3 regions of the Glutamicibacter sp. NPDC087661 genome follow, and region 3 is predicted to be linked to each of the others. Evidence: riboswitches for the same ligand, from Rfam matches in the RefSeq annotation. Region 3 holds a riboswitch; each other region holds the start of a gene.
The links. Region 3 has a riboswitch for S-adenosylmethionine ahead of ACIOTN_RS08335 (OsmC family protein). Riboswitches for the same ligand answer to the same signal wherever they lie in the genome.
Positions count from the first base shown of each region.

Region 1: another riboswitch for S-adenosylmethionine. It lies ahead of ACIOTN_RS12815 (substrate-binding domain-containing protein); the one in region 3 lies ahead of ACIOTN_RS08335 (OsmC family protein).
Region 2: another riboswitch for S-adenosylmethionine. It lies ahead of ACIOTN_RS09830 (methionine ABC transporter ATP-binding protein); the one in region 3 lies ahead of ACIOTN_RS08335 (OsmC family protein).

Region 1 covers NZ_JBIUWE010000004.1:295,236-298,506, forward strand. Annotated here, with positions in the region: gene ACIOTN_RS12805 (GntP family permease) at 1-737, shown strand, start outside; gene ACIOTN_RS12810 (SdpI family protein) at 813-1,187, opposite strand; SAM riboswitch class I at 1,462-1,551, shown strand; gene ACIOTN_RS12815 (substrate-binding domain-containing protein) at 1,619-2,659, shown strand; gene ACIOTN_RS12820 (sugar ABC transporter ATP-binding protein) at 2,643-3,271, shown strand, end outside.
Region 2 covers NZ_JBIUWE010000003.1:114,317-117,587, forward strand. Annotated here, with positions in the region: gene ACIOTN_RS09820 (hypothetical protein) at 1-43, shown strand, start outside; gene ACIOTN_RS09825 (WxL protein peptidoglycan domain-containing protein) at 81-1,124, shown strand; SAM riboswitch class I at 1,422-1,512, shown strand; gene ACIOTN_RS09830 (methionine ABC transporter ATP-binding protein) at 1,631-2,650, shown strand; gene ACIOTN_RS09835 (methionine ABC transporter permease) at 2,647-3,271, shown strand, end outside.
Region 3 covers NZ_JBIUWE010000002.1:325,685-328,955, forward strand. Annotated here, with positions in the region: gene ACIOTN_RS08330 (L-idonate 5-dehydrogenase) at 1-648, shown strand, start outside; gene ACIOTN_RS08335 (OsmC family protein) at 725-1,276, opposite strand; SAM riboswitch class IV at 1,308-1,429, opposite strand; gene ACIOTN_RS08340 (DEAD/DEAH box helicase) at 1,570-3,271, shown strand, end outside.

The sequences.
Region 1 (3,271 bases), on a different contig from region 3:
GCGACGACCACAATGACATCTCCGAACTCGACTATGAGCAGCTGCGTGCAAGCTTCGGAAAATTGCCCAGCCCGGCGCTGGCCTTCATGCCGATCCTGGTTCCGCTGGTGCTGATCTGTGCCGCATCCATTGCGAAGCTGCCCTCGCACCCGATGGGCGAAGGCGCTGCCCTGGAAATCCTTTCCTTCCTGGGGACGCCAGTTATTGCGCTGATCTTCGGCTTGATCTCATCGACTTTTCTTTTGAGCGGTGGCAGCAAGCTGGCGGTCTTCAATGAGCAGATGAACGAAGCTGTACGCACCGCTGCTCCGATCTTGCTGATCACCGGTGCCGGCGCCGGCTTCGGGGCGGTCCTGGCCGCGTCGGATCTGACCACGATTCTTTCGGATTCACTCAGCGGACTGGGCTTGGGCCTGGCTGTGCCATTCCTGATCGCCGCTGCACTGAAGTCCGCCCAGGGCTCGTCCACCGTCTCAATGGTGACCACTTCCGCGCTGGTCGCTCCGATGCTCGGCTCCCTGGGCTTGAGTTCGGAGTTGGGCATGGTGCTATCCGTATTGGCAGTAGGCGCCGGTGCGATGGTTGTCTCGCACGCCAACGACTCCTACTTCTGGGTCGTCTCGCAGCTCAGCCGCATTCCGGTGATCACCGCCTACAAGACCCTGAGCGTGGCTACCGCCATCCAGGGCACCGCGGGGTTCCTGACTGTACTGGTCCTGGGAGCCGTACTGCTTTAGCAGCACGCCTTCCAAGAAAGCAACGGATCGCGCCATCGGCAGATGGCGCGATCCGTTGCTTTAAGCAGTGCTGGATTAGCCCAGGCCTGCCGCCGGGAAGCTCCGCGCGGCCTTATTCGCTGTGGCAGTCGAGATCACCAGCAACGCGATGGCGGCCAGGTAGCCGGTTCCGGTCGCGGCGAAGGCGAAACCGAATTGGCCCAGCAGGCAGAGAACTGCTGCGCTGGCCAATGCCGCCCAACCGGCCCAGGAAGCCGCGGCAAGCAGGGGCGCAGCCTGCTGATGCCCGGCGAACCAGGCGTCATCGCTGGCCAAGGTGTGGCGCGTCTTGATGCCGATCGCCGCATTGCGAGCGAGCTTCCGGTCCCGTGCCATCGGGGCGAGGAACGCTGCGACCAGCGTTATGCTCAGCAACCCGAACATGAAGGCAATCACGCCTGCTGGATCCACTTGCCGCCTCTTCTGCCGATTGATCTTGAATGGCCATTCTATGCGGTCGCATGGAAGTGCCCTGATCCACGCTGTGTTCCCAATCGATGCCTGCGGGAACGTTCTTGAGATCCAGTTCCGGCATGCCAATTGCGTCATGCGAAGGTCATATGACGTCTTATCTGCCCGTTTTCCGGCAGGGCGAAGGCGCGAAGATGACGTATTTTGTCCTGCTGTTCCTCCGCATGACAGCGCCCTTCCCGAGGACCTGCCAGTAATGCTTGACTCGGAGCACAACCCATCCAGAGCGGCTGAGAGACCTGGCTCCGAGACGCCGCAGCAAGCCTGCACCAGCAGGTAGTGCTAACGCCAGGTTCGATGGAACTCCCGGGTCTAGAAGCATGAACTTCTGTTCGGGATCCCTCGTTCAATTTGTCTAAGAGAGGGACGACATGACTCGTACTCGTCCGAACGCCTTGAAAGTTCTGGCTTCAGCGATGGCGGCAGCAACACTGCTGACTGGCTGCTCGCTGAAAGAACCACGGCCGGAAATAGCGCCGGTTGTGGCGCAAAGCAGTAATCCGCAAGCCGAGCATAAGCTCGACAACGTTCCTTCACTCAAAGGCAAAAAGGTCGGCATCGCGGCCAAGGATATCCTGCACGACTACTCGCGCGTGGTCTACCAGCAGATCCAAGAGCGCATCAAAGAGCTCGGCGGCGAGGTCATCGCTACCCAAGCCGAAGCCAAAGACGAGAAGCACGTCTCTGACGTAGAAAACCTGATCACCCAGTCGCCCGATGCCATCGTGGTGATCCTGGGCGATGCCCAAACGCTCACTCCTGCCTTGGCCAAGGTGGACGCCGCCGGGATCCCGCTGTTCACCATCGATTTCCAAAGCGAATACTCGAAGAACAACGTCACCAGCGACAACTGGAACGTCGGCACCACGCTGGCTCGCACCATGGCTGAAGACCTCCACGGCAAGGGGAAGATTCTGGTCTTCAACGGCTTCCCCGGTGTGACTCCCTGCCGGATCCGCTACAACAGCCTGAACCTGGTGCTGGAAGACTACCCAAATATCGAGAAGATCACCCCGGAACTCCAGGACAAATACGAAGGCACCATCGAGGATGCCAAAAACCAGATCCAGGACCAACTGCGCAGGCTGCCCGAGGGCGAAGTTGACGCGATTTGGTCCTGCTGGGACATGCCGCTGATCGGTGCCGCGCAGGCCATCGATCCCACTGGTGGCGACATCAAGCTGTATGGAGTGGACGCAGAGCCCGGGGCCCTGGATTTGATAGCGAACCCGGACAGTTCATACCAGTTCACCGTCGCTCAGCCCACCAAGCAGATTGCCGCTGCCTCGGCCACTAATATCGCCCTGTTCCTCGATGGGCAAACCGATCTGGTTCCGAGCACCAGCTATGCCGAGCCAATTTTTGTCGACAAGGACAACGTGAATCAGGTGCGCCATGACAACGGAATCTAAGGAACTGCTGAGCATGGCCGCCATCAACAAGTCCTTTGGCACGGTCGCCGTGCTCGACCATGTGCACCTGCAGCTTCGGGCCGGAGAGGTTCTGGGCCTAGTGGGCGAAAACGGAGCTGGAAAATCCACCCTGATCAAGATACTCACCGGGCTGTACACCCTGGACTCGGGGCAGATCGAACTTGCCGGCCAGCCGGTGCAAATTCGCCGGCCTGCCGATGCCGAAGCGCTAGGCATTGAAGTGATTCACCAGGACCGCCATCTGGCCGGCCGCTTGACCGTCGCCGAACAGCTGTACCTGGGCACCGCGAAGAGTCGTGGGCTCTGGCGCCACGAGCGCACCGCGCAGGCAGCAGCCCGGGCGGATATTTTGCGAACCACCGGCCAGGAGCTGGACACCGGTGCCTTCGTTGATGAGCTCAGCGTTGCCCAGCAGCAGCTGATCCAGATTGCCCGTGCCGTACTGGCCGAACCCAAGGTGCTGATTCTCGATGAGCCGACGGCACCGTTGGCCAATGATGAAGTTGAACAGCTCTTCGGCACGATCCGGCATCTGCGGGACCGCGGGGTAGGGATCATTTTCATCTCGCATTATCTCCAGGAACTGCGGCA
Region 2 (3,271 bases), on a different contig from region 3:
CAACTACAGCTCGACTCTGACGATCACCGCCATCCAGAAGTAGAGTTCCAGCTTCACCGGCGGCACGCACAGCGTTCCCCGTGGTGCGTGCCGCCACCATTTCTGCCGACCACATTCCCGAGGAAAAGATGTTCCAGCAATACGCCACCCGCAAGAACTTGCGACACCGTGCAACGATCAGTGTGCTCGCGGTAGCCATCGCCACTGCCCTTACGGCGCCGGCTGCTCATGGCGATGACTTGTCGTGGGGCACCAACCCGGGCGGCACAGAAACCCGGTCGAGTTTCGCCTACGATCTCGAGCCCGGGGAACAGGCCCGGGATTCCTTCGAGATCACCAACTACGGGACCGAAGAAATTTCACTGGCCGTCTATCCCGCAGACGGTGCGACCACCAGCAACGGGTCGCTGGAACTCTCCGAGCGAACCGACCTGGCTACTACCGTGGGCGCGTGGATCGAGGTAGACCAAGCTGAAGTAGCCTTGGGACCGGGGGAGAAAACCTCGGTCGAATTCACTGTCGAAATTCCAACGGACGCCGCGCCGGGGGACTATCTGGGTGGCATGGTTTCGTCCTATATCGATACCTCGGCTGGAACCGTGGTGGTCGACCGCCGACTGGCCACGCAGCTGGCTGTCCGAGTCGGTGGCGAGGGAGCAGTCAAGCTGAACGTGTCGGCAGCCAGCGCCCAGGCGCCCATCGCGTGGAACCCGTTCGAACCGGTTGATGCCATCGTGGGCGCAACCGTGGCCAACGAAGGGAATCTGCGGGCCCGGGGCAGCTACACGATCACTGCATCTGGCCCCTTCGGCTGGGGATCCACATCGTCCGAATACCAGCTCGATGAACTGCTACCCGGGTCCATTGTGGCAATCGAACAGCAGCTGCCGGGACTCTGGCCGCTGCTATGGCAGCAGGTCGAAGTTAGAGTGAACGCCGAAGACATCGACTCATTGCCGGCCGGGTTCAGCACAGCTTCGACAACTTTCTGGTCCATCCCAGCCGGATGGATCCTGCTTCTGGTCGCAGTTATTGCGGCATCAATTCTCTTGGGAGTCCGGCGGTCCCGGCGTTGGGAAGCCGACGACGAGCTGGAAGAACCTGTTGCGGTGGAAAGCAACTAGTCCGACTAATGCTGAACGGGTTCGTCGTCGCTCCCAAATCATATGTGCGCAGTCCGTGGCCATTGGCCGCGGACTTAGCAATTTAAAGCTCGGCAATCGATCGCAAGGACGGCATCCAAGTCAATGTTTTGCCGTAATTGCAGTCGTAAATAGTCACAAGATGCTATATGACGTGGAAAATGACGCGAATCAAGGACACGGAAACACGTCACGGGGTTTCATGACGTTTTGCTGACTTCACGCTTGGTCACAAATTATTCCGTGCTCGACACTGAAGTTGTTCAAGATATTGAACGCCACCCATCCAGAGCGACCGAGAGACCTGGCTCGTTGACGTCGCAGCAACCACCCGAATCGCGGGACGGTGCTACCGCCAGGACCGATGGAGCAGTGGCTGCCACCGGGCCACGCCAAGCCGCGAGCCGGCGCAACTTCGGCCCCGGGCAGTGCCTCACGGTGCAACAGCCAAGGAGAATTATGGAGCGCATCGCCCAGGAGCATGCAGCATGATCGAGATCAAGGACCTGCATAAGCACTACGACACCGCGCAGGGGCGCATCGAGGTGCTCAAGGGGATCGACCTGTCGGTGCCCGAAGGCTCGATCACGGCCGTGGTCGGCCCTTCCGGGGCCGGGAAATCGACCTTGTCCCACTGCATCTCGCTGCTGGAGAAGCCCAGCAGCGGGCAGATCCTCGTCGACGGCAAGGACCTCGGCGCGCTGTCGGGCAAGGCCCTGCGCTCCGAACGCCGCGCCATCGGCACGATCTTCCAGAACTCGGCCCTGCTGAGCCGGCTGAGCGTCGCCGAGAACGTGGCCCTTCCGCTGCGGAACCTCGGGGTGGTTCACCATGAAATGCAGCAACGGGTGGCCCAGCTGCTGGACCGGGTAGGGCTGCTGGAAAAAGCGAACGCCTATCCCGGGCAACTTTCCGGCGGGCAACGGCAGCGCGTCGGCATCGCCCGGGCCCTGGCCCTGCGCCCGCGGCTGCTGCTCTCCGACGAAGCCACCTCGGGCCTGGACCCCGAATCCACCCACCAGGTGCTGGGGCTGCTGGATTCGTTGCGCAGCGACCTGGGACTGTCCATCATCCTGATCACCCATGAGATGGATGTGGTGCGGCATGTGGCTGACGAGGTCGCCCAGCTCGCCGGTGGACGCATTGCCGAGCACGGAGCCCTGCATGAGCTGGTGGCATCCCCGGGTTCGGAGACCGGGGCGAAGCTGCTGCCGCTGCGGGCCGAGGACCTGCCGGCAGGCTTCGACTACGCAGTGACGGTGGCCTACCGCAAAGACCGGGTCGATCCCGGCTGGATCTCGCGTCTGGGCATCGAACACGGGATCGCGGTGGCCCTGTTGGGCGGCGCCGTCGAGGCGCACCATGAGGGGACCTTGGGCCGCGTGCGCTTGGGCGTGCGGGGCGCAGCCCCTGAGTACCTGATCCGGTTGCTGGACGGGTGGGGCCTGCAAACCGACCCAAGCAGCCTTGCCCGCAACAACCACGAACTGGTGGAGGCCAACGCATGAGAATCCCCTTTGAAAGCGCAGCGGTGGGCACCGACACTCCGTGGCAGCAATTGCCCGAGTTGATGCTGCCGGCCTACGGCCAGACGTGGGCCATGGTCGGAATCGTCATGGCCCTGGTCATCAGCCTCGGAGGACTGATGGGCATCGCGCTGTACAACACCGATCGGCAGGGGCTCTTCCCTCGGGCGCGCCTGCATGCGGTGCTCAGCTGGATCGCCAACATGGGACGCTCCTTGCCGTTCTTGGTGCTGATGGCAGCGATCATCCCCTTCACCAAATGGGTCACCGGCACCACCATCGGCATTGCGGCGGCCGCCGTGCCCATGACCATTGCCGGCATCCCGTTCTTCGCCCGGCTGGTGCAGAACGCGCTGAACGACCTGCCCAGGCACAACCTGGCCGTAGGGCTGGTGACCGGCGGTTCGACCGCGCAAATCATCGGCACCACCCAGATCCGCGAGGCGCTGCCGGCCCTGGCCTCGGCTATCACGCTGAACACCATCTCGATGATCGAGTACTCGGCCATCGCCGGAACCATCGGGGCCGGCGGCATCGGCTATCTCGCTGTGACCTACGGCTACCAGCGCTTCGACATGAACGTCATGCTGGCGACCATCGTGG
Region 3 (3,271 bases):
GAAGTGAACCTGCCATCACGCATGCTGCGTGAGCTGCCTGCTGGCTTAGCACTGCGTGATGCGGCACTGGCAGAACCGGCTGCGGTTGCTTGGCATGCGGTGTCGCGCGCCGGTGAAGTCGCCGGCAAGAAGGCGCTGGTTATTGGTGCTGGGCCGATCGGAGCTCTCGCTGTAGCAGTGCTCAAGCGTGCCGGAGCCAAAGAAATCATCGCAGTGGACATGCACGAGAAGCCGTTGGAAATCGCCGGGAAACTCGGTGCCACTTCAACTTTGCGCGCCGATGACCAGGAAGCTCTTGCCCAGGTGGGCGCGGACGTGGTGATCGAGGCCAGCGGCAACTTCCGCGGGTTGGCCTCCGCCGTGCGCGGTGCCGTGCGCGGCGGTCGAGTGGTCATGGTCGGGTTGCTGCCCTCAGGAGAACAACCCGCACTCATTTCGCTGGCTATTACCCGCGAGCTGGAACTGGTTGGTTCCTTCCGCTTCAACGACGAAATCGACCATGTGCTTGCTGCCCTGGCCGACGGTTCACTGCAGGTTTCCGAGGCGGTAACCCACGAGTTCCCGGTCGCCGATGCGCTTGAAGCCTTCGAAACGGCCAAGGATTCGGCTCGCTCCGGCAAAGTCCTGCTGAACTTCCTGGGGCAATAGTTGGCTTCAGCTAGAAGTGCACCGCGGCGGCCCCTGAAGTCGGGGGCCGCCGCGGTGCTTTTTAGTTCAGCGAACTCTAGTTGGTCTCTGCGATGCTTACCGCGGTTGTCACGGGCACCGGATTGGCGAAGAGGTCCAGCACCGGGCAGTGTGCATCCACTGCGCGGCGCAGTTCTTCATAGCGTTCAGCTGATTCCGGTCCGGCAATCCGGATGTCCAGATCCACCGACGAGAAGCCGGGGCGGATGGTCTGGTCGATGCCGAAGAGTCCGCGGACATCGAGGTGGCCATTGGCCTGGATCTTCACGTCGTCCACCTGGATGCCGAGGTTCTGCGCGTACAAGCGGTAGACCACAACCTGGCAGGAGATGAGCGCTCCGAGCGCGTATTCCACGGGGCTTGCGGCCAGGTCGCTGCCGCCCAGGGCAGCTGGCTCGTCGACCTGGAAGGTGTGCTTGCCGGAGACAATGTTGCTGGCTACCGAATCGAAGCCTTCGCCCTCGACGGTGAAAGTCAATTGGGCACTTTGCGGGGCAGCCGAAATTCGTTCGCCCCAGCCCTTGCCTGCTTCCTGCAGGCGCTGTGCGCGGTCTTCGGATACGGTTGGGGCAGATGCTGCATTAGTCATGGGGAATTGATCCCCTTTCTGGCGCAAGGGGCGCCATCGCTTACGCATCTTGGCGTTCAAGATGCGTCGAATCTTCACCTGGGGCACCCCGCACAATGACGCAGGAGGGTTGCCGTCCACTCAGCCAGGGCTCAAAGAGTGGAACTCGTGATTCAGTGATTAATTTCTATCGGTTGCAGGGCCCGCGGGTAAAGGGCAGAAGTAACTTTTCGTCACCGGGCATCTTGCTTTCCGGCTCGCTAAGATGGAATCTAGCTCTCGGGCGCCCACTGCACGAACAATGAACGGCGAGTATGGAATTCCAGCTGACACTTTCTGCGGCCCAGACCTTGGTGACCGAATCCGAATACAACCTGGGCCAATTCCTGTGTGATTCCGGAAAAGTGCAGATCGCCAACCGGGTAATGCAACCGGGATCTACCCGCATCTCCGGTGTGGTGCTGCGTGAATCGGTGATGGCCCAATTGGAAATCACTGAGGGCAATATCAGCTTCACCAGCTTCTGCGGCAAGCATCCGGGGGTTCAGTCCTGTGAAGATGTCGCCGCCTTGCTCATTGAGGTCACCACCGAAGAAGACCAGGGCTTTTTCGTCTCCGACTCCGGGGTGGATCCCCACGCTTGGAAACGCAATAGCAAGCCGCAGTGGGAACGTACCCTTGACCGTCTGCTTCCAGTCATTTCCGATGAGCCGCTGGTTGCCGAAGAACCGCTGGGATTGATCCTGAAAGTGGTAAGCGAACCGCGTTATGGCGGCGAGGACGCGCTGACCTTGCAGGCACGCCCGGCCCGCCAGGGCACCAAGAGCCCCTGGATCCAAACCGGGATCAGCTGGCGCAATGTTGCTTTTGATACGCGGTTCTCCAAGAAGCAGCGTCGTGCGGTCGTTGAACTGGACCGGTTGCGTGAACACGTTGAACAAGATACTTATCGCCATTCGTGGGATCCCAAGGAGTGGATCTCCTTGATGGATCTTCCAGGCCAGGACCTGCTGGATGCGTTCGAAGCCCTGCGTGAAGCTGGAGTGCAGATCGTCAACGGCGGTTCTACGGCCAAGGCCCCGGTGGAGTTCAGCGAGCAACCAGCCATGGCACACGTGGATGTGCGTCGCGGTGAACATGGCCTGAGCATGGAAGGGAAGCTGCGCGGGCCGAGCGAAGAGCACGTCTACCTCTTGCCCATAGGCACGCCGCCGACCTTGTTGGCTTACGCGTCCAGCCCCTTGCCGAAGGCCAGGGAAATCGGTTTGGCCCGGTTCGCTGAACCGGTCACGAAGGAACTGGCCACATTTATTGAATCCGGTGCGCAATCCATCCCGCAGGAAGGCGTTGAGCTTTTCGAGCGCCAGCACCTGGACCGATTGCGCCTGATGGCACCGTTGAAGAGCGAGGATGACAGCTACAGCATCCCTGTTCCAGCACGCCCCAGCCTCAAGCTGTCCCTGGAGAGCATCCGAACTCCGCTGACCGTGAGCTATTCCTGGGAGTACGCCTCCGCGGGCCCCCGCCAGTATGCCGTGGAAAAGGAAATTGCTGCTTCGGTGCAGGACAAGCTCGGCGCGCAGGCTTCCTTGGGGCAACTGACCTCTTCAGGAATCTTCCCGCCGAAGGAATTCAGCACCTCCGAATCCATCGATTTCTTGGTCTACGCATTGCCGCTATTGGCAGAGCATCCCGATGTGGTCGTTGAAGAGCAGAACAGGCTGCCGAAGTACCGGATCAGCCACGCCCCGGCCGCTGTCAGTGTCGAAGCCGGCGAAAGCACGGGGGACTGGTTCGACTTGTCTGTGGAAGTGCTCCTGGACGAGACCAAGGTCCCGTTCCCACTGCTGCTGGAGGCCTTGACCAAGCAAGATGAGTATCTCGTCCTCGATGACCTTACGGTGATCCCGATTGATGGTGCAGATTTCACGCAGCTGCGCCAGCTGATATCAGAGGCCGGGGAGCTGGGCACGGTGCAGGGCGATACGATCCGCATCCATAAGTTGAGCATCGACT